4 regions of the Herbaspirillum seropedicae genome follow, and region 3 is predicted to be linked to each of the others. Evidence: predicted binding sites of a transcription regulator. Region 3 holds the regulator's gene; each other region holds the start of a gene.

Region 1 (5,680 bases), 980 kb from region 3:
TGTCGGAGGTGCAGAAATAGGTCTCGCCGGGCTGGCCGCAGAAGATGTGCTGCATCGACGAAGCCAGCGCCACTGCGTAACCGCCGACATCACGTTGTACGCCCTTGGGCTTGCCGGTCGTGCCGGAGGTGTAGAGGATGTAACTGCTTGCGTTGGATTCCAGCCAGGTCACCGGCACCTGCTGGCCAAGATGCTGCGTACGCAGCGGCGCGTAATCGACATCGCGCTGCGCCGTGCGCGCCATCGGGGCCAGTCCGCGGTCCACCAGCAGCACGTGTTGCGGCCGGTGCTGCGCCATGGCGATGGCTTCATCCAGCAAACCCTTGTAGGGGATGACCTTGCCGCCGCGCGAGCCGGCATCGGCCGAGACGATCAGGCGCGGCTGTGCATCATCGATGCGCGAAGCCAGGCTGTTGGAGGCAAAGCCACCGAACACCACCGAATGCACCGCGCCGATGCGGGCGCAGGCCAGCATGGCAAAGACGGCCTCGGCGATCATGGGCATGTAGATCAGCACCCGGTCACCACGCTGCACGCCCAGCGCCTGCATGCTCGCGGCCATGGCCATGACTTCCTGCTGCAGCTCGGCATAGGTGTAGACGCGCTCGCTGTTGGTCTCGGTGGAAATGGCGATGAGCGCGGCCTGCTGGGCGCGCTCGGGCAGGTGGCGGTCCACTGCGTTGTGGCACAGATTGGTCTGGCCATCGATGAACCAGCGCGCAAAGGGTGGGCGCGAATAATCCAGCGTGCGCGAGAACGGTTGCTGCCAGTGGATGCGTTGCGCTTCCTGCGCCCAGAAGGCCTCGGGTTGCTCGACGGATTGCCGATAGAATTGCTCGTATTGCATGACGTCTCCTCATGTCTCTCGAATTGGAACCCTTGCGTCACCCGCCTGCGGACTGGCCTGCAAGGCGACTATCGCGGAACTCTCATGCCGGCGCTCCAGAGGGATTGCCATGCGCGGTCCTCATGCGATCATCAATATCAGTCTTGCCCCTGAAACTTACTGGCGGCTGAATCCGGCCTGCGTGCGAGCCGGTGCGGGGCCTGCGCTTGACTTGCATCAAGCCGGGCATGGACAGGAAAAAGGCGAAGGGAGAGCAGACGGCGAACGCCGTCCGGGAGAGGCATTACAACAGAATGCGCCGCCAGCCCAGGCCAACGGCGCAGTCCGCGTCAACGGGTCCTGCAGTCGTTGGCCAGCTGCTGGCCGATCTTGGCGTTGAGCAGCATGGACTTCGACGGGATCTGTATCCACACCAGTCCCTCGCCCTTGTTTTCCAGGCGCACCGCGCCGGTCGACGTGCTGACCGGATTCATCATGTAATTCTTGCCCTTCCACACCAGCGTGACACCGTCGGTGACGCGGCCATCCATGCGCAGCTCGACCTTGTTGCCCATTTCACAACTGAAGGCCCCCGTCTTCAACTGGGTGGCCCAGGTCGGCTGGGTCGCCGCCGGGGATTGCAGCAGCTGCGGCAAGACCGGCTTGGTCTCGGTCACCGGCACTTCCTCGCGGGAAGCACAGGAAGCCAGCAACACGGCGGCCGACGCGGCCAGGCACAGCGGGCGGAACGAGGAACGGAGGGAATGAAGGGAAGCAATCATCGGAAAGTCCATCAAGGTCGTGGAGTGAGAGAAGACGGGGGGCTGAAAATGATCCGCCCGCATCTTAACAAGTAATCACGGCCTGCTCGACACTCTGTAACGCTTGTTACAAATCCGCTGCATCGGCTCGGCGGCGACCCACCGGGCCGCCCCCCCTCTTGCTTCCTCCTGCCCCCTTCTTGTCCCCTCTTGTCCCTTCCCTCCGGTGTCCCGGCGTCTTACTTGCGCTTGCTGATCGGCACGAACTTCAGGTCTTCCGGCCCCACGTAATTGGCGGAGGGACGGATGATCTTGTTGTCGATGCGCTGCTCGATGATGTGCGCGGCCCAGCCCGAGGTGCGGGCGATGACGAACAGCGGCGTAAACATCGCCGTGGGCACACCCATCATGTGGTAGGACACGGCCGAGAACCAGTCCAGGTTGGGGAACATCTTCTTGATGTCCCACATGACAGTTTCCAGGCGTTCGGCGATATCGAACATCTTGGTCGAGCCGGCTTCCTTGGAGAGCTTGCGCGCCACTTCCTTGATGACCTTGTTGCGCGGGTCGGAGATGGTGTAGACCGGGTGACCGAAACCGATCACCACTTCCTTGTTCTCGACGCGGCGACGGATGTCGGCTTCGGCTTCGTCGGGGTTGTCATAGCGCTTCTGGATCTCGAAGGCGACTTCATTGGCGCCGCCATGCTTGGGGCCGCGCAGTGCGCCGATGGCGCCGGTGATGGCCGAGTACATGTCCGAACCGGTACCGGCGATGACGCGGCCGGTGAAGGTGGAGGCGTTGAATTCGTGTTCCGCGTACAGGATCAGCGAGGTATGCATGGCCTTTTCCCAGGCCTCGGACGGCTTTTCGCCGTGCAGCAGGTGCAGGAAGTGGGCGCCGATGGAGTCGTCATCGGTCTCGACTTCGATGCGGTTGCCGTTGTGGCTGTAGTGGTACCAGTACAGCAGCATGGAACCCAGCGAGGCCATCAGGCGGTCGGCGATATCACGCGCGCCGGGGGTGTTGTGGTCATCCTTCTCTGGCAGCACGCAGCCCAGCGCCGAGACGCCGGTGCGCATCACGTCCATCGGGTGGGACGCGGCCGGCAGCCATTCCAGCGCCGCCTTGACGTTGGCCGGCAAGCCGCGCAGCGACTTCAGCTTGGCCTTGTAGGCGCGCAGTTCAGCAGCGGTGGGCAGCTTGCCGTGCACCAGCAGGTGGGCGATTTCCTCAAACTCGCAGCTGTCGGCCACATCCAGGATGTCGTAGCCGCGATAGTGCAGGTCATTGCCGGTCTTGCCGACAGTACACAGGGCAGTGTTGCCGGCGGTGACGCCAGACAGGGCAACGGACTTCTTGGGCTTGAAACCTGCGGCTTGTTGTTCGCTCATCGTGTTCTCCTCGTATTCGGCATTAGGTGAAAACTAATTATCGGAAGGGGTGGTTTACTTTTTACTTGTTCTTCTGCTGAGCAAACAGCGCATCCAGACGCTGTTCGTAGCTGTGGTAATCGATGCGGTCGTACAGTTCCATGCGGGTCTGCATGGTATCGACCACGTTCTTCTGGGTGCCGTCACGGCGGATCGCCTGGTAGACGTTCTCCGCGGCCTTGTTCATGGCGCGGAAGGCCGACAGCGGATAGAGCACCAGGCCCACATCCGCGCCCTTCAACTCGTCCACCGTGAACAGCGGGGTCGAACCGAACTCGGTGATGTTGGCCAGGATCGGCACTTTCACGGCATTGGCGAACTGCTTGTACATGGCCAGGTCGGTGATGGCTTCCGGGAAGATCATGTCAGCGCCGGCTTCCACGCAGGCCACGGCGCGCTCGATGGCCGCATCCAGTCCTTCCACGGCCAGCGCATCGGTGCGCGCCATGATGACGAAGTTCTCATCGGTGCGGGCATCCACGGCAGCCTTGATGCGGTCCACCATTTCCTGCTTGCTGACGATTTCCTTGTTGGGCCGGTGACCGCAGCGCTTGGCGCCGACCTGGTCTTCGATGTGCATGGCCGCGGCGCCGAACTTGATCATGGACTTGACCGTGCGCGCCACGTTGAAGGCCGAGGCGCCAAATCCGGTATCCACATCCACCAGCAGCGGCAGGTCGCAGACGTCAGTGATGCGACGTACGTCGGTGAGCACGTCATCCAGGTTCGAGATACCCAGGTCGGGCAGGCCCAGCGAACCTGCCGCGACACCGCCGCCGGAAAGATAGATCGCGCGAAAGCCCGCGCGCTTGGCCAGCAATGCGTGGTTGGCGTTGATCGCGCCGATGACTTGCAAGGGAGATTCTTCCTGGACGGCCTTGCGGAATGCTGCGCCTGCGGAATGGAGAGCCATGTTGGACACCTTCTGGATGGGTTGCTGGAGACGGCTGGTCGATGTCGGCCAGTGCGGCCGCTTGCCGGTGCTGATTGCAACGGCCGTGCCAAGTCTTCATGGAGATCGCCGGAGCATGCTGGGCACGCAGCAACAACTCCATGAAAATCAAGGACTTGACGCGCCATTACGGCATCCATCCGGATGCAATCGCACCGACACACCTGCCCGGCAAGCGGTGTTTAGATGTTTCAATAGTGTTACATTAACGTTTCATTGAAACACCATGAACGCCACCCATTGAAACATCGAGGCCCCTCATGAAACGTCCCGCCCCTGTCGATCGTCATGCCGACAAACCCGTGATCTGGACGGTGTCGGTGTCACGGCTATCCGAGCTGTTCCGCGACATCACGCTGGAATTCGACGCCCTGGCCGACATCGAGCCCATCCATCTGGGCTTTGACGACGCCGTGCGCGAGATCCGCGAACGCCTGGCGACCGAGCGCTGCGATGTGGTCATCTCGGCCGGCTCCAATGGCGCCTACCTCAAGAGCCGCCTGCCGGTGCCGGTGATCGTGGCGCGCGCCAGCGGCTTTGACGTGATGCAGGCGCTGGCGCGGGCTCGCCAGCTCACCCGCCGCATTGCGCTGGTGACCTATCAGGAAGCCATGCCGGCGCTGGCCGAGTTCGGCCAGCGCTTTGGCCTGGAGATCGTCCAGCGCACCTATGCCACCGAAGAAGACGCGCGCGCCGTCGTCAACGAATTGAAGGCCGCCGGCATCGAAGCCGTCGCCGGCGCAGGGCTCATCACCGACCTGGCCGAGGAGGCGGGCATGCGCGGCATCTTCCTGTATTCCGCCGCCACGGTGCGGCAAGCCTTCGAGGATGCGCTGGAACTGGCGCGACTGACGCAACTGGAAAGCACGCGCAGCCCCATCCTGCCGGTGGCCGACAGCCTGCGCGCGCGGCATCACCTCAAGGACCTGCGCGGCGACTCGGCGGAGATGGAAACGGTGCGCCAATCCATTACCCTGTTTGCGCGCTCGCCGGCCAATGTGCTGATCCAGGGCGAGACCGGCACCGGCAAGGAATTGGCGGCACAAGCCATCCACCGCGCTCATCCGCTGATGCAGGGCAAGACCCAGGCGGCGCATCCCTTCGTGGCCATCAATTGCGGCGCACTGGCCGAATCCCTGCTGGAATCCGAACTCTTCGGATATGAGGAAGGCGCCTTTACCGGTTCGCGCCGGGGCGGGCGTGCCGGCGTGTTCGAGGCAGCGCATCGTGGCACCCTGTTGCTCGATGAAATCGGCGAGATGCCCCTGCCCTTGCAGACGCGCCTGCTGCGCGTGCTGGAAGAGCGCGAGGTAGTACGCGTAGGCGGCACCCGGCCCATCCCGGTCCAGGTGCGCATCATCAGCGCCACCCACTGCGATCTCCAAGCGCGGGTGCGTGAAGGGCGTTTCCGCGCCGACCTGTATTACCGTCTCAGCGTGCTGTGCCTGCAACTGCCCCCGCTGCGTGAGCGCCGCGACGACATTGCGGCGCTGGCCGAATGGCATCTCAAGCACGCACTGGCCGCGCTGGATGTGCGCCCGCATGCCAACCTGGGCGCTGAGATCGTACGCTGCGCGCCGCTGTTGTGCCGCTATGACTGGCCGGGCAATGTGCGCGAGCTGCGCAATCTGATGGAAAGGCTGGCGCTGTTCCTGGCCGCCGAACCCTTGCAGGCCCTCACGCCGGCGCTGATCCAGCGCGTCGCGCC
Region 2 (5,680 bases), 1.3 Mb from region 3:
TCTCGGGATCGACCATGTTGATGGTGATGGTGACGTGATCGACGTTAAAGGCAGCAATGGTATCGATGTGGTCAGGCAAGGCCAGGCCATTGGTCGACAGGCACAGCTTGATATCGGGCGCGGTCTGCGAAATCAGCTCGAAGGTCTTGAAGGTCTTGGCCGGATTGGCCAGCGGGTCGCCAGGACCGGCAATGCCCAGCACCGTCATCTGCGGAATGGTCGAGGCCACCGCAAAGACCTTCTTGGCCGCTTGTTCGGGCGTGAGCTTTTCGCTGACCACGCCTGGACGCGACTCGTTGGCGCAATCGTATTTGCGGTTGCAGTAGTTGCACTGGATGTTACAGGCCGGTGCCACCGCCACGTGCATACGCGCATAGTGGTGATGAGCCTCTTCGCTGTAGCAGGGATGGTTCTTGACCTTTTCCCAAACCTCGGGCGCCATGTCGGCGGGACCATCGGATGAACCGCAACTGGCTTTGCCGCCTTCACTGCTGGTGCCACAGCCTTTGTGTTCGGCTACCTTGTCCAGCAAGGTGCCTAGCGATTTGATGTCCTGGATACCGACGTATTGTGTGGGCTGCATGGATAGTCCCTTTCAGGAAAGTGATGCCTGGGCCTTCTCCTGAGGACATAGCCAAAACCGTGCCAGACAAAATAATCAATCAATTCAATGACATAGCGGAGAATTGCGTCGTACGGCGATGTGAGGATAGCGACAATCGGCGATACATTGTGGGTGGCGCTTGTCATGAACACGACAATGCAGCACGGGCCGGCGCCTGCAATTGAGCGCGCCGCAATGAGCCTGACGCAGTGGAGAAGGAGAAGGAGAATGCGAGGACGTGCCAGCCGGGGAATCCATCAATACAACCGGCTGGCGCGACGCCGAAGAGACCGCGCGCGCAGGGCGAGGACGGCAATGAGAAAAAGACTTTGGATCTGGCAGCGTATTACGTCACGCTCGCAGATGAGTTTCAGAACTTCTTGACCTCGATATTGAATTTCTGCAGCGCATAGCCCATCTGGCGCGGCGAGATGTTGAGTGCGCGGGCTGCCTTGGCTTGCACCCAGCCACATTGCTCCATGGCCCAGATAAGACGTTCGCGTTCGGAGGTCGGGGGCGCGGCCGCCAGTGGCTTGTCCTTGGCCATCCCACTCGGCGAAGATGGCGCCGTATGCGCGGATATGCGCTCCAGCGGCACCACCACGACCGGTTGCTGCTGGCCGGGTTCATGCAAGACCTTGGTCAGGCATTTGTTCTGCTGACAGGAGAAATGCACCTCGGTGATCAGATCGCCGCGCATCATGGTGGCAGTACGCTCGACACAATTTTCCAGTTCCCGTACATTGCCCGGCCAGTAGCAATTCATCATGACCTTCATGGCCTGCGGTGACATGGCCACCATGGCGCGCTGGTTCTCCACACGGAATTTTTCCAGGAAGTGTTCCACCAGATAGGGAATATCCTCGCGCCGTTCGCGCAGCGGAGGAATGAAGATGCTGACCACATTGATACGGTAATACAGGTCGGCCCGGAACTCGCCCTTGGCCACGGCCTTCTCCAGGTCGCGGTTGGTGGCGGTGACCAGACGCACGTCCACCTTGATCGAACGCGACCCACCGACCCGCTCGAATTCACGCTCCTGCAATACCCGCAGCAGCTTGGCCTGGAAGGCCGGCGAGATCTCGCCGATCTCGTCGAGGAACAAGGTGCCGCCATGGGCGAGTTCGAAACGCCCCTTGCGTTCACCCTGGGCCCCGGTGAAGGCGCCCTTCTCGTGGCCAAACAATTCGGATTCCAGCAAGGTTTCCGACAAGGCCGCACAGTTGACCTTGATGAATGGCCCATCCTTGCGCGGACTGAGGTAATGGATGGCGCGCGCGATGACTTCCTTGCCGGTGCCGCTCTCGCCGCGCAACAGCATGGTCGAGCGCGAGGGGGCGGACTGGTGTACCTGCGCGAACACTTCCTGCATCGCCTTGGAAATGCCGATTACGTTATCGAGCTTGTACTTGCCCTGGAGTTGCCGGGACAGCTGGCGCTTTTCCTCTTGCAGCTGCTGGCGCTCGGCCGCTACGCTGCGATACAGCCGGACGGTTTGTCCGATCAGGTTGGCCACCATGGTCAGCAGGCGCACCTCATGGTCGACACTACGCGAGGGCGATTGTCCATCCCGAAAAACGCACAACACACCCAGCATTTCACGGGCAGCCTTGATCGGCACGCCCACAAAGGAAATGACTTCCCCGTCTTGCGACTGGCGCGGGCTGGTGCGAGCCAGGAACAGCGGCTCCTGGGCCAAGTCGCGCACCACGATGGGAGTTTCCGTCTGGAAGATCTTGCCGGTGATGCCCTCGCCGACCCGGTATCTGCCACTCTGGAATTCTTCGTAACTCAGGCCGATGGCGCTGACCAGTTGCAATTCACCGGAGTCCTGCATCAGACTCAGCAATACCCGTTTCGTTTCCAGGTGGGCGGAGAGGACGTTGAGGACTTCGCGCAAGGTCTTGGATAGATCCAGCGATGAACCCAATATCTTGCTGATCTCGTAAATCGTTACGAGTTCTAAATTCACACTGCGGTCGTCGAGAATAGTGGCCATCTGACTCTCCTAACGTGAATACTGGAACCCCATGCGCTGCCTGAGAGCGCTAGAACCCGCCTTGCTACTCTGTCGTGAGATCCGAGATCCTGAAAAACGGCAGAAAAAGCGCCGTGTAATTACCGAATAGTTACCTTGCTGGTCAAGCAAACTTCATGCCCAAGCAGATGCATGAATCGATCTCGCCAAGCAACCCCACACAATGCCGGCTTTCCTCGATGTCGCCTTGGCGGGTTGGCGACAACGGTGTCGTCTTTGTCGGATTTACGACAATCATCGCCACTGGCGCAGCAATCAGAAATCGTCGCTATCCCATTGATTTAAAAGAAAAATATTGTATGGCATGGTTTTGGCTATTCATACCTGCATCGGCCGCTCACCGGCCAAGCGAAACGACAAAGCAGAGCAAGCCGGTAGCCCAGCCAGCGTTATGTAGCGAGATATACAGACCTCCAACATCCACCATCGCCCACTATGAATGTGCCTTCGACTTCCGAACCCGGTGCACCACGTGCGTGCTGGGCGCCCTGCTCCCAGGCATGTTATCTGACCCTGAACTGGCCGGTCGCCGGCCCGGCGATGGCGCGCGGCACGCAACAGGTGATATGTGAGCCGCCACAATTACCTCAACCGGCGCACCGGTTGCTGGCGCTGTGTGATGAATCCGGCTTGCGCAAACTGGTGCTGCATCATATGCGGCGCCTGCGCCATTCCCCGCTGTTCGCACGTTCGCACAATTGTTTTGATTGCGTCAGCTCGCGCATCGCCGACTTCGTGGTGGAGTCATGCGGCGGTCCGCTCTACTACAGCCAACGCCATGCCCATCTGCAAGCGGGCGCAGGCTTGCCGTTGCTATTGGACGAAGCTGGGCGCGAACTGTGGCTGGTACAGCTTTGGCATACCTTTGACGATATCGGTTTCCCGCCCGCGCTGCGGGCCGACTTCTGGGCCTGGGCCGAACCCTTGTCGATTCATCTGCTGGTACGTCATGCGCGCGTCGAACCGCCGCGGCGCTACCCCTATGAGCTGGTACGCAGCTGGTTCCACTCGCCCGCCACCGACATGCTGCCGCCGATAGCGGATCTGATCCGGCCATCGGGAAGATCCGAATCATGACCTGCGCCATCCGGCATCGCATCCCCGCATCTGTTTCTTGATGCGGCCGGTCTGAGCGATGTCCAACTCTTTTTCCCGTGAACCTGCCATGCCGGATTACCCGCAACGCTACGGCGTCTTCCTCAATGTCGAAAATCCCCATGGCAACGCACGCGATGCGCTGTTGCAGACCGTCGATCATGCCGTCGTGGCAGAGGCCCTGGGCTATCACGATGTCTGGGTCGCCGAGCACCATTACAGCAGCTTCGCCATCGGCAGCGCCTTGATGGTGCTGCTGGCCCAGATCGCCGCACGCACTTCGCGCATCCGCCTCGGTACGGGCGCTTCGTTGCTGGCGCTCAATGATCCCTTGCGGGTTGCCGAGGACGTCGCCACGCTGGACCTGCTCAGCAACGGCCGGATGGAATTCGGCGTGGCACGCGGCGGCCCGTTTCCCGAGCAATATCGTCACGCCGGATTGAGCGGTGCCGATCAGGCGCGCGCACGCATGATTGAAGCACTGGACGTCATCCAGCGCGCATGGCAAGGCGTGCCATTCAGTACCGAGGGACGATTTTTTCACTACGACAGAGTGCAGTTGCAACCGCAGCCGCTGCAACGTCCCATCCCGGTATGGCTGGCCAGCATGAGCGAAGATTCGCTTGATCTGGCCGCACGCCAGGATTACGGATTGATGGCCACACCCTCCGCCGATCTTGAGCAGGTGCTCACGCGGGTGGCTGCACAGCGTGCGCAGCGCGGTCACTTCCCGTTTGCCATCGCCCGCTTTTTCCATTGCGAACCCGAGGCGCACAAGGCGCTTGCCCATGGTCTGGCAGGTGTGCGTGCGTATCCGCGCATGATGCAAGTGCAATTCGCGCCCGGTGGCACCCCGCCCATGTTCCAGGCCGATGCCTCCGATCAAGTCATCCTGGCCAACGCCATCATCGGCGACCCGGCGCAATGCGTGGCACGCATCGGCCAGCTGCAAGAAAAACTGGGGCCGCATCGCCTGCTGCTCAAGCCTGCCAGCCACGATCCCCAGCAAGCGCGCGCAGCCCTGAGCTTGCTGGCGGGCGCGCTGGGACTGCAGCCATCGGCAAGGACATGAGTACCTTGCCTGCCACCGATACCACCTTGTTGAGCAGCGAACTGAAACTGGTGCATCGCCTGGACCAGCGCTTCTTTGCCCTGCTCGACGCCATCGCGCAAACCGGCTCGATCAATCGCGCGGCCAGTACGGCGGGCTACAGCTACAAGGGCGCATGGATGCTGCTGGAGTCAGCCGGCAACCTGGTCAATGGCGCATTGATTGAAACGGTCACCGGCGGCAAAGGCGGCGGCGGCACCCGGCTCACGCCCGCCGCGGTGGAACTGCTGGCCGTGTGGCGCGAGCTGCAACGGCGCAATCTCGAATTCCTGCATCGGCAGGAGACATGGCTTAATCAACTGCCAGCCTTGGCTGGCCTGCTCAGGAGAATGTCAATGAAAACCAGCGCACGTAATCAATTCGCCGGGGTCATCAGTGCGATCGATACCGGCCCTGTCACTACGCAAGTCACCGTCACCATCGCCGGCGCGCAAGAGATCGTGGCCACCATGACTACGACCGCCGCCAATCGGCTCAAGCTCAGGATCGGCAGCAATGCGATTGCCCTGATCAAGTCCTCGGCGGTGGTGCTGGTCACCGATTTTGCCGGTTTTTCCCTCTCGGCACGCAATCAGTTTGAAGGCACGGTCTCGCGCGTAGAGCGTGGCGCGGTATCGTCGCTTGTGGTGTTGACCTTGCCTGGCGGCGCCTGTATGACCGCCAGCCTGACCAATGACGCCATCGATGCGCTGTCGCTGGCGGTCGGGCAGACCGCTACCGCCGTCTTCAAGGCGTATGCAGTGATGGTGGCCGTGCAGCAGGATTGATTACCTACTGCGGTCATCCTTCATTCTGGGTTGCTGACACCAGTGTGTCAGGGTCAAGTGCCGGA
Region 3 (5,680 bases):
CCGCCCAGCCTGCTACCCCGCAGCCCACCCAGCCCGGAAAGGATCAGTAAGATGGCAGCAAGCTCGCTGGTCGTGCGCGGCCTGAAGAAAAGCTATGGGGCGCGCCAGGTGGTGCGCGACGTTTCCATGGAGGTGCGCAGCGGCGAAGTGGTCGGCCTGCTCGGCCCCAACGGCGCTGGCAAGACGACCTCGTTCTACATGATCGTCGGTCTGGTGCCTTCCGATGGCGGCGAAATCGATCTGGACGGAGAGCCCATCTCGCGCCTGGCCATCCACAAGCGCGCCACGCTGGGCTTGTCCTACCTGCCGCAGGAAGCGTCGGTATTTCGCAAGCTGACCGTGGAAGACAATATCCGCGCCGTGCTGGAACTGCGCCAGGAAGACGGCAAGCCGCTCTCCCGCGACGAGATCGAAGGGCGCCTGAACAACCTGCTGCACGAATTGCAGATCGAGAAGCTGCGCGAGAGCCAGGCCCTGTCGCTGTCGGGCGGTGAACGCCGGCGCGTCGAGATCGCCCGCGCACTGGCCACCGATCCGCGCTTCGTGCTGCTGGACGAGCCCTTTGCCGGGATCGACCCGATTGCCGTGATCGAGATCCAGCGCATCGTGCGCTTCCTCAAGGAACGCGGCATCGGCGTGCTCATCACCGACCACAATGTGCGCGAGACCCTGGGCATCTGCGATCGCGCCTACATCATCAACCAGGGCACCGTGCTGGCCAGCGGCAACCCGGAAGAGATCATCGCCAACGAATCAGTGCGCCGCGTTTATCTGGGCGAGCACTTCCGCATGTAACCCAGGCACAGGCGCAAACGACCAGGACACCGGCATTGCAACCAGCGGGCCACGCCGCTTCCAGAAAGAAAGATGAAACAGTCGCTCCAGTTACGTACCTCGCAGCATCTCGCATTGACGCCGCAATTGCAGCAGTCGATCAGACTGCTGCAACTGTCGACGCTGGAATTGCACCAGGAGCTGGAGCAGATACTGACCGACAATCCCCTGCTGGAACGCCTCGACGACGCGCTCGACAATTCGGTGCGCCTGCTGGCCGATGGCGCCGTCTCGGCGGCCCCCTCGAGCGGCGTGAGCGAGACCACCGGCAGTGAGGCCAGCAGCGAAGCCGCTCCCGCAGCGGCCGATGGCGAATCCAGTTTCGAGTACCAGGACACCGCCCCCGAGGGCGTGAGCGGCGACTCCGACTGGAGCTTCGACGATGTGGCCCGCAGCGGCAAGTCGCCCGATGACGAAGACGCCCGCCCCCAGCTGGAAGCGCACGAAATCACCCTGCGCGAACATCTGCTGGAACAGATCCGCGTGACGGCGCGCACGCAGCGCGACCGCGCCCTGCTGGAACTGCTCACCGATGCGCTGGACGACAGCGGCTATCTGGAAGAGCCGCTGGAAGACATCCTCGCGCGCCTGCCCGAAGAGTTGGGCGTGGACCTGGAAGAACTCTCCATTTCGCTGAAGCTGCTGCAAAGCCTGGACCCGGCGGGCGTGGGTGCGCGCAGCGCTGGCGAATGCCTGGCCCTGCAGATCCGCCGCCTGCCCAAGGTGCCCTTCGTCACGCGCCGGCTGGCGCTGAAGATCGTGGAAGATTACCTGCCGCTGTTTGCGCAGCGCGACTTCAACAAGATCAAGAAGGCGCTCGATTGCGATGACGAAGACCTGCGTGAAGCGCAGGCCGTGATCCGCCAGTGCCGTCCGCACCCCGGCGCGGAATTCGCGCGCGATGCCTCCGACTATGTCGTGCCGGACGTGATTGTCAAACAGACAAAGAACGGCTGGCAGGTCATGCTCAACCATGAGGTCATGCCCAAGCTGCGCGTCAACGCCATGTACGCCAGCGCGCTCAAGCAGGCCAAGGGCGAAGGATCGCTATCCTCGCAGTTGCAGGAAGCCAAGTGGCTCATCAAGAACATGCGGCAACGTTTCGATACAATTTTGCGCGTCGCGCAGGCCATTGTGGAACGTCAAAGAAACTTCTTTTCACATGGGGCAGTCGCCATGCGCCCCCTTGTGCTACGTGAAATTGCTGATACACTGGGTCTACACGAGAGCACTATCTCTCGCGTGACAACTCAGAAATACATGCTCACACCGCATGGCATGTTTGAGTTGAAGTACTTCTTCGGTAGCCACGTCGCAACTGAAACCGGAGGCGAAGCTTCCTCCACCGCGATACGGGCGCTGATCAAACAGTTGATAGGAGCCGAAAACCCGCAGACCCCATTATCCGATAGCAAGATTGCGGATATGCTGGCAGAACAAGGCATGGTGGTCGCGCGACGCACAGTCGCCAAATACCGCGAAGTGTTGAAGATTCCGCCAGTCAATCTCCGCAAGTCCCTCTGAGTTTTTCCTCAGTTTTTCTGCAGTACCGTTGCTGTGTTCCGGCAAGCATCCCGCTGATGCCCATGCCATCCGACACGAAGACCGTGCCCGTGGTACAGCTGCAGCAAGGATGAATTGCACGAACCTCCAGTGACTTCACGATAGGAGTCTTGTATGAATCTGACCATCAGTGGACACCACCTCGAACTGACCCCCGCCATCCGGGAATACGTGCAAAGCAAGCTGGCCCGTATCAAGCGCCATTTCGACAACGTGATCGACGTCAGCGTGATCCTGAGCGTAGATAAACTCACAGAAAAGGAAAAGCGCCAAAAAGCGGAAATCAACGTCCACATCAAGGGGAAGGATCTACATGCGGAAAGCATTGCGCACGACCTCTATGCAGCCATCGATGCCCTGATCGACAAGCTCGATCGCCAGGTCATCAAGCACAAGGACAAGTTGCAGGAACATCACTCCATGGCCAAGCGCCTGCCTGAAGAAGCCCCGGACGACGCGGTCGCCGGCGCGGCATGATGCCTTGATCTTCAAGCTTTCATGAGCAAAGGGCGCGCAAGCGCCCTTTTTCATTCATGTCCCCGCACCGGCGATCATTGCCCGGTAGAAAATCCGCATAGGATATAAATAATTTACCTCGTCGGTGGGCTTCGCGGTGGGCTTCGACTTGAAGGCGCCGATGGCGACCTTATCTTTTCCACAGCCCTTCGGATCAGGAAAATGATTTTGATACAAAGCATTTCCCGAAGACAATATTTCACCAACCGCAAGACAAGTCGCCCGTCCGACTCCAACGCACGCGGCGGCTTTTCCCTATAATGTCGGCAATCCCATTTTTAAAGGCATAGCCATGAGCGACGTCCAATCCTGGATCAAAGAAACCGTGACCCAAAACCCTGTCGTGCTGTTCATGAAGGGCACCGCGCAATTCCCGCAATGCGGCTTTTCCGGCAAGGCCATCCAGCTGCTCAAGGCCAGCGGCGCCGAGAACATCGTCACCGTAAACGTCCTGGAAAGCCCGGACGTGCGCCAGGGCATCAAGGAATACTCGAACTGGCCCACCATTCCCCAGTTGTACATCAAGGGTGAATTCGTCGGCGGCTCCGACATCATGAGCGAGATGTACGCCTCGGGCGAACTGCAGACCCTGATCAAGGGCTGATCTTTTTCGCGCCTGAAGCTCCCGTGAGCGTTTCTTCCAGCCGGCCGCGCCAGCGCCTGATCGTCGCCATCACCGGCGCGACCGGCGCCATCTACGGCGTGCGTTTGCTGGAACACCTGCGCAAGCATGGCCAGATCGAAACGCATCTGATGGTCTCTGAAGCCGGCGTGCTCAATCTCCACCAGGAGCTGGACATGCGGCGCAAGGATGTGGAAGCGCTGGCCGACGTGGTGCACAACGTGCGTGATGTAGGCGCCTGCATCGCCAGCGGTTCCTTCGCTTCCACCGGCATGGTGGTGGCGCCCTGTTCGATGAAGACCCTGGCCGCCGTGGCGCATGGCCTGTCCGACAACCTCATCACCCGCGCAGCCGATGTGGTGCTCAAGGAACGCCGCCGCCTGGTCCTGATGGTGCGCGAAACTCCCTTCAACCTGGCGCACCTGCGCAACATGACCGCCGTCACCGAGATGGGCGGCGTGATCTTCCCTCCCCTGCCCGGCTTCTACCAGCGCCCTGCTTCCATGGAAGAGATGGTGGACCATACGCTGGGGCGCGTGCTGGACATGTTCGGGATCTCCATGCAGCTCACGCCGGAGTGGCAGGGCATGAAAGGTGGAGCGGATTGAAGCCGCATACACACGCTATAAAAAACGCGCCGCAGATTCTCCTGGCGGCGCGTTTTTCTTTTGGCCTATCGCGGCCCCTGGCATCGTGAATCAACCACGCCCGATGTAGGGCATCTTGGTCGCCATCACCGTCATGAACTGCACATTGGCCTCCAGCGGCAGGCTGTCCATGTAGAGGATGGCGCGGGCCACATGTTCGGCATCCATGGTCGGCTCGACCTTGGTGGAGCCGTCGGCCTGCAGCGTGCCCTTCTTCATCAGCGTGGTCATGTCGGTGGAGGCATTGCCGATGTCGATCTGCCCGCAGGCGATATCGTAGGCGCGGCCATCCAGCGACGTGGCCTTGGTCAGGCCGGTGATGGCGTGCTTGGTCGCGGTATAGGAGGCCGAGAACGGACGCGGTGCATGCGCCGAGATGGAACCGTTGTTGATGATGCGGCCCCCGCGGGGCGACTGGTCCTTCATGATGCGGAAGGCTTCCTGGGAGCAGAGGAAGACGCCGGTCAGGTTGATATCCACCGCTGCCTTCCACTGCTCCACGCTCAGCTCTTCCAGCGACACGGGCGGCGCGAAGATGCCGGCATTGTTGAACAGCATATCCAGACGACCGAAGCGCTCGCGGGTCTTGGCGAAGAGCTGCTTGACCGACGCCGGGTCGGTCACGTCGGCGGCCACGACCAGCGCATTGGGGCCGTCTTCGCCGGCCAGCCTGACGGTCTCCTCCAGGGCGTCCTGGCGGCGTCCGGCCAGGGCCACGCCATAGCCTTCGCGCAGCAGCGCCAAGGTGATCTGCCGGCCAATGCCGGAACCTGCGCCGGTGACCAGCGCGATGCGTTTGGGTGCTTGGGGTGCTGCCATCGGGTGTACTCCTCAATGTGGCTCATGGACGGGGTGCATCACGGGCCGATAAAAAAAACCGCCTGTGATGCACAGGCGGTTTTCACTATAGCAAACACGCAGCGGGGCCAGATGAGAGATTTTCAATCCGGCCAGCCGCCGTTCATCTATCGCCCTATACCGTGGACGACAAGGGCTTGGCCGTATCGATGCCCAATGTACGCGCTGCTTCTTGCAGCCGCGCACGATCATCACCCCACACTTCGCACAAGGCCGTGTAAGCAATCCAGCGCGCATCGATCTCGAAGAAGTCGCGCAGGTTCACCCGCGTATCGCTGCGGCCAAACCCATCCGTCCCCAGCGTCACATACGGTGCCGGCACAAAGGCGCGGATGCTCTCGGGCAAGGTGCGGATATAGTCGCTCACCGCAATGACCGGCACAGCACTGCCCTGCAACTGCTGCGTCACATACGGCAACGCAGCGCTGCCCGCCAGGCGCTGCGCACGCTGTGCCGCCACGCCATCGCGCGCCAGCTCGGTATAGCTGGTCACGCTCCAGACCTCGGCCTCGATCTGCCAGTGCTGTTGCAGCAGCGCTGCCGCGGCCACGGCTTCCTTGAGGATAGGGCCGGAACCCAGCAGACGCGCCTGCGCCTGCGGCTTGCGCGCCAGGCAGTAGAGACCGCGCAGGATGCCGTC
Region 4 (5,680 bases), 1.7 Mb from region 3:
GGATGATGGCGCCCAGCGGACGCATCAGGAAGCCTGCGCCGAAGGTCATGAAGGTCAGCATCAGCGAAGCGAATTCATTGTCGCTGGGGAAGAAGGCCTTCGAGATATGGGTTGCGTAGAAACCGAACAGGAAGAAATCGAACATTTCCATGAAGTTGCCGCTGGTGACGCGCAGCACGGTGGAAAACTTCGATTGCGAAGCTGTGGATGTAGTCATGATAAGTGCCTCATTATGTGTTGGGCGGACCGTGTTGATTCCGGTCTTGCGCCTGTCTCGTCCTGCCATCGGGGCAGGTTTTGTCAGGATCTTTTTAATGGGAAAGCTATTGCGCCGCCGATTCTAGTCCCGAATCGGGGCAGATGGACGGCTTGGCCGGGGGAGTGATGCAAATATCGGTTTTTTCGATAGCTGGATGAAAGCTTCGGACTCCGGACAGTCATCCAGCGGCCTGTTTGTCCCATCCCTGCGTTGCGTCAATGCCATCGCCGGCCCGATCTGTTGCAATGCCGCATGGATCATCTCGATCCCATGCCGCGAACCAGGAGAATGATTGCATGAAGACCGCCGTATTCAGCGCCCGCCGCTACGACCAGACCTTGCTCGCCCGCGCCAATGCCGCCCATGGGCATGAACTGGTGTTCCTCCAGGACCGCCTGGAGGCCGGCACCGCCCAGCTGGCCGCCGGCTGCCAGGCGGTCGCGGCCTTCGTCAATGACGATCTGGGCGGCGTCGTCCTGGAGAAGTTGGCAGAACTGGGCGTGCGCTTTGTCACCACCCGTTCCACCGGCTTCAACCACATCGATGTGGCCGCCGCCCGGGCGCTGGGCCTGACGGTGGCGCGGGTGGCGGATTACTCCCCCTATTCGGTGGCCGAATTTGCCGTCGGCCTGCTGCAGGCGGTCAACCGCAAGATCGCCCGCGCCAGTATGCGGACCCGGGAGGGCAATTTCGAGCTGGATGGCTTGATGGGCGTGGACCTGCATGGCAAGACCGTGGGGGTGATCGGGACCGGCAAGATCGGTGTCCTGTTCGCCCGCATCATGGCCGGTTTCGGTTGCCAGATCCTGGGCAGCGACGTCCATCGCAATCCCGATTTCGACGCCCTGGGCGGGCGCTACGTGGAGCGCACCGAACTGTTTGCGGCCAGCGACGTGATCTCGCTGCATTGCCCGCTCACCGAGGCCACGCGCTATCTGGTCAACGCCCAGTCGCTGGCGCTGGCCAAGCCGGGCTGCATCCTGGTCAACACCAGCCGGGGCGGCCTGGTAGATACCGAAGCCGCCATCGCGGCCCTCAAGAGTGGACGCCTGCGCGGCCTGGCCATCGATGTCTATGAGCAGGAGGCCAGCCTGTTCTTCCAGGACCTGTCTTCGACCATCATCACCGATGACGTCATCCAGCGCCTGGTGTCCTTCCCCAATGTCATCGTCACCGGCCACCAGGCCTTCTTCACCGAAGAAGCCATCGGCCAGATCATGCAGACCACCATCGAGAACCTGAGCGCCTTCGCCGCCGGTGACGATCTGGGCGAGCGCCTGGTGGCCTGATCAGGCGCCGCCGGCGCGGCGCTCGAAGAGCGAATGCAATTGTTCGCCGATGCGCGGCTTCAGGTGCGCATGCACCCGCTCGATGATCACCTCGGCATCGGCCGGGCCATAGGTCTCGGCCAGTTGCCGGTGCATGTCGAAGTGCAGGTAGAGCAGGCCGCGCAGGCTCTGGAAAGCCGTCGGATGCGGCTCGCCGCAGACTTGTTCGTTGTTGTCCATGACCTGGTTGAGGATGCCCGGATCAAACAGCCGCACCTGGCAGATCACGGCGTGGCGCACGATTTCCATGTCCAGTGCTTCCAGTTCCTGGCTCAACTCATCGGGGGTGTGGCGCTGGGCGCTCAGTTTCTCGGTCATGGTCGTCTTTCGGCGGGAGGAGGGGGAGTGCACAGCCTACCATTTGCTGCGCCGCCGAAAGTTGTCGAAGATCAATGATTGCCTGATCCGGCGCAGGTCTTCGTTCAAAACGCGCAGATTGTCCGGAACAACTTGCTGCATGGCACCGCACTCGGCGCCGCCATGCAGGCTCAGAGTCAGGCTGCTTCCACCATCGGGTAGAACTCCCGGTTCTCGCGTCCGATGCGCTCGAACAAGGTCTTCAGGACCCGGTTGGCGTCGGCGCGGAAATGTTCCGGTTGTTCGGCGATGCGCTGGGCATCGTTCCACTGGCGTGAAAACTGGCCGTACTGCGCCGAGATGTCGGCCATCTCTTGCTGGTACTGCAGGGCCTTGGCGGCCAGCGCCGGATCGGCTTTCTGCAGGGCCGGATAGAGATAGCGGTCTTCCACCGACAGGTGCAGCTTGATCAACGAGCTCATGGCGATCACTTCGCGCGCGATGGCGACCGCCTGGAGGGCGATGCCTTGCGCGCTCAGGCGCTTGAGCTGCTGTACGTGGCTGATGATGTCGGCATGTTCGCGGCGATACTTGTCCAGGTTCATCATGGCTGGTCCTTTCTTGTGGGTCTGGTGTTTCAGGTCTTGCAGCGCCTCAGTCCAGCGACGCTGCCGGGCCGAAGAATTCGTAGCGGCTCTGTGCGGCCGGTACGCCCAGTTCGGCCAATTGGCGCTTGATGGCCTTCATGAAGGACTTGGGGCCGACGAAGTAGGCGTCCAGATCCGGATTCCCGGGCAGCCATTGCTGCAGCAGCGAGCGCTCGATCAGCCCGGTGGCATGCGGCGCAGCGTCGCCTTGGCGCGGCTGCTCGTAGCAGAAGCGCAGCTGCAGCTGCGGATGGCGCGCCGCCAGTTCTTCCAGCTGGCGGCGGAAGGCGTGTACGCCGCCATGGCGCGCCGCGTGGATGAAGTGGATGGGACGGCCCGAGGGCAGGGCGGCGGCCAGCATGGACATCATCGGCGTGATGCCGACGCCGCCGCTGATGAGCGCCAGCGGCTTGTCGCTGGCCATCAGGGTGAACTCGCCGGCCGGCGGGAACAGTTCGACCACCGAGCCGACATGGATTTGGTCATGCAACTGGCGCGAGACCTTGCCGCCCGGTTCGCGCTTGACGCTGATGCGGTATTGCGGCGGCTGGCCGGCCTGGCGCAGCAGCGCCGAGAGCGAATACTGGCGACGTTGTTCCTCGCCATCGACCACCATACGCAGGCCGATGTACTGGCCCGGCGCGAAGTCCAGCAGTTCACCGCCGTCCTGCGGCACGAAATGGAAAGAGGTGATCTCTTCACTCTCGGCCACCTTGCGGCTGACGATGAAGTTGCGGGCGCCGCTCCAGCCGCCGGGGGCCTGGGCCTTGGCCTCGTATTGCTGGCGTTCGGCGCCGATGAGGATGTCGGCCAGCTGGCCATAGGCGGCGGCCCAGGCGTCGATGACCGCATCGGTGGCGATCTCGGCGCCCAGCACTTCACGGATGGCGCGCAAGAGGCAATCGCCGACCATGGGGTAGTGTTCCGGCAGCACTTGCACCGCAACGTGCTTGTTGATGATCTGCGCGGCCAGCGGGCCCAGTTCTTCCAGGCGGTCGATATGGCGCGCATACATCAGCACGCCATTGGCCAGCGCACGCGGCTGGTCACCGCTGGCCTGGTGGGCGCGGTTGAACAGGGGGCGCACCTGCGGATAGTCGCGCATGAGCATCTTGTAGAAATGGGTGGTCAGCGCCTCGCCGCCTGATTCGAGCAGGGGAACGGTGGACTTGACGATGGCGAGTTGGGCGTCGGTGAGCATGGCGGGCCTTTCTTGGCAACTGGTGGAGAATCCGGTAGTCCGGTCTGTCGTCTTCATTACAAGACGCATGCCAGCCAGGGAATCTTTAAGAATCAACGACTTGGATATCGGCCGAGTATTCATGACACATGTCATAATGACCGCATTCAGATGGAATGTAGTCAATATGACCTCAAGAACATTGCTGGACGCCCTGGTGCCGCTGGTGGCCGATCTTTCGCGCGAAATCGATGACCGGGAGCGCTATCGACGCCTGCTGCAGACCCTGCGGACGCTCTTTCCCTGCGATGCGGCGGCGCTGTTGCGGCTGGAGGGTGACGTGCTGGTGCCACTGGCCATCGATGGACTCTCCAGCGATACGCTGGGACGACGTTTTCGGATCACCGAGCACCCGCGCTTCGGCATCTTGCTGGGCAATGCCGCACCGACGCGCTTCGCCGCCGATTCGCCGCTGCCCGATCCCTACGACGGGCTGGTCGATGGCCTCAACGACCAGCATTCGGGCGAGCTGGAGGTGCACGACTGCATGGGATGCGCGCTGACCGTCAATGGGCGCGCCTGGGGCTTGATGACGCTGGACGCCCTGGGGCGGGGGCGTTTCGACAGGGTGGACATGGACTCGCTGCAAGCCTTTGCCGCCTTGGCGGCGGCCACCGTCAATGTCGCCGAACGCATCAGCGATCTGGCGCAGGCGGGGCAGCAGGCCCAGCAGCGCGCCGAGGCCTACCGGCTGGGGCTGGAACAGAGCCAGGGCCAGCGCGAACTGATCGGGCAGAGCCCGGCGCATCGCCAACTGATGCAGGAAATCGGCATGGCCGCCCCCAGCGACATGACCGTGCTGGTGGCCGGCGAGACCGGTACCGGCAAGGAGCTGGTGGCGCATGCCCTGCATGCGGCCTCGCCGCGCGCCCACAAGCCCATGATCAGCCTGAACTGCGCGGCCTTGCCCGATACCTTGGTCGAGAGCGAGCTGTTCGGACATGTCCGCGGGGCGTTTTCCGGCGCGGTCGCCGACCGCCGTGGCAAGTTCGAGATGGCCGATGGCGGCACCCTGTTTCTCGATGAAGTCGGCGAGTTGCCGCTGGCGGTGCAGGCCAAGCTGCTGCGGGTGCTGCAGAGCGGACAGTTGCAGCGGGTCGGTTCGGACCGCGAGCACAGGGTCGATGTGCGGCTCATCGCAGCCACCAACCGCGATCTGGCCGACGAGGTCAAGCGTGGCCATTTCCGGGCCGACTTCTATCATCGGCTGTCGGTATTTCCCATCCGCGTGCCGCCGCTACGCGAGCGGGGACGCGACGTCTTGCTGCTGGCGGGCTATTTCCTGGAACAGAACCGGGCGCGGCTGGGCCTGTCCAGCCTGCGCTTGTCGGCCGACGCGCAGCGCGCCTTGCTGGACTATGCCTGGCCCGGCAACATCCGCGAACTGGAGCACCTGATCGGCCGCAGCGCCTTGCGTTCCCTGGCGACACACCGCACCCGCCCCACCATCCTGACGCTCGATGCGGCGGCGCTGGAGTTGCCTGCGCCGTCTCTGGCGACGGTCGCTGCGGCCGAGCCCAGCCTGCCCGCCGAGTCAACGCCAGCGCAGGCGAGCGGCTCCCTGCGCGACGCGCTGGAGCGCTATGAACGGCAACTGGTCAGTGCAGCCCTGCAGCGCCATGGCGGCAATCTGGCCGCCACCGCACGCGAACTGGGGGTAGACCGGGCCAACCTGAACCGTCTGGCCAAGCGGCTGGGATTGCGCTGAGGGTCGATACGGTGCCGAGCGAGGGCAGGGGGGGAAATAGAAGGAAGAAGGAGGGAAGGAAGAAAGGAGCCAGGATCAGGGCCTGCGTGAACAGGCCGCGACCCTGGCCAAGACTGAACTGATGCCGGTCAGCCCTGTTGCAGCTCGCCGTCCACCTCGGCCAGCTGGCCGCGGATGCGGATGGCGGTGAGGTGACGGGCC

What was found. Region 3 encodes sigma-54, which starts transcription at its own class of promoters, with help from an activator protein. Its sites were predicted from a motif close to TGGCANGNAANCTGCTTT; they were not measured.
Region 1: a site for sigma-54 is predicted at 4,007-4,024, ahead of prpB (methylisocitrate lyase). Genes of this name have one in related genera too.
Region 2: a site for sigma-54 is predicted at 2,943-2,960, ahead of ACP92_RS14350 (globin family protein). Genes of this name have one in related genera too.
Region 4: a site for sigma-54 is predicted at 3,788-3,805, ahead of hmpA (NO-inducible flavohemoprotein). Genes of this name have one in related genera too.

Annotation. Positions count from the first base shown of each region.
Region 1 is NZ_CP011930.1:3,574,654-3,580,333, forward strand. Features, by position in the region: gene ACP92_RS15615 (propionate--CoA ligase) at 1-847, opposite strand, end outside; gene ACP92_RS15620 (hypothetical protein) at 1,177-1,608, opposite strand; gene prpC (bifunctional 2-methylcitrate synthase/citrate synthase) at 1,827-2,981, opposite strand; gene prpB (methylisocitrate lyase) at 3,043-3,933, opposite strand; gene prpR (propionate catabolism operon regulatory protein PrpR) at 4,233-5,680, shown strand, end outside.
Region 2 is NZ_CP011930.1:3,257,507-3,263,186, forward strand. Features, by position in the region: gene nifB (nitrogenase cofactor biosynthesis protein NifB) at 1-583, opposite strand, end outside; gene nifA (nif-specific transcriptional activator NifA) at 975-2,603, opposite strand; gene ACP92_RS14350 (globin family protein) at 3,078-3,719, shown strand; gene ACP92_RS14355 (LLM class flavin-dependent oxidoreductase) at 3,808-4,809, shown strand; gene ACP92_RS14360 (TOBE domain-containing protein) at 4,806-5,615, shown strand.
Region 3 is NZ_CP011930.1:4,552,941-4,558,620, forward strand. Features, by position in the region: gene lptA (lipopolysaccharide transport periplasmic protein LptA) at 1-50, shown strand, start outside; gene lptB (LPS export ABC transporter ATP-binding protein) at 52-795, shown strand; gene ACP92_RS19805 (RNA polymerase factor sigma-54) at 868-2,358, shown strand; gene hpf (ribosome hibernation-promoting factor, HPF/YfiA family) at 2,512-2,874, shown strand; gene grxD (Grx4 family monothiol glutaredoxin) at 3,206-3,517, shown strand; gene ACP92_RS19820 (UbiX family flavin prenyltransferase) at 3,541-4,143, shown strand; gene ACP92_RS19825 (SDR family oxidoreductase) at 4,234-5,001, opposite strand; gene mdeB (alpha-ketoglutarate dehydrogenase) at 5,156-5,680, opposite strand, start outside.
Region 4 is NZ_CP011930.1:2,857,442-2,863,121, reverse strand. Features, by position in the region: gene tcuC (MFS transporter) at 1-217, opposite strand, end outside; gene ACP92_RS12520 (2-hydroxyacid dehydrogenase) at 556-1,548, shown strand; gene ACP92_RS12515 (hypothetical protein) at 1,549-1,905, opposite strand; gene ACP92_RS12510 (hemerythrin domain-containing protein) at 2,082-2,492, opposite strand; gene hmpA (NO-inducible flavohemoprotein) at 2,539-3,732, opposite strand; gene norR (nitric oxide reductase transcriptional regulator NorR) at 3,899-5,479, shown strand; gene ACP92_RS12495 (hypothetical protein) at 5,608-5,680, opposite strand, start outside.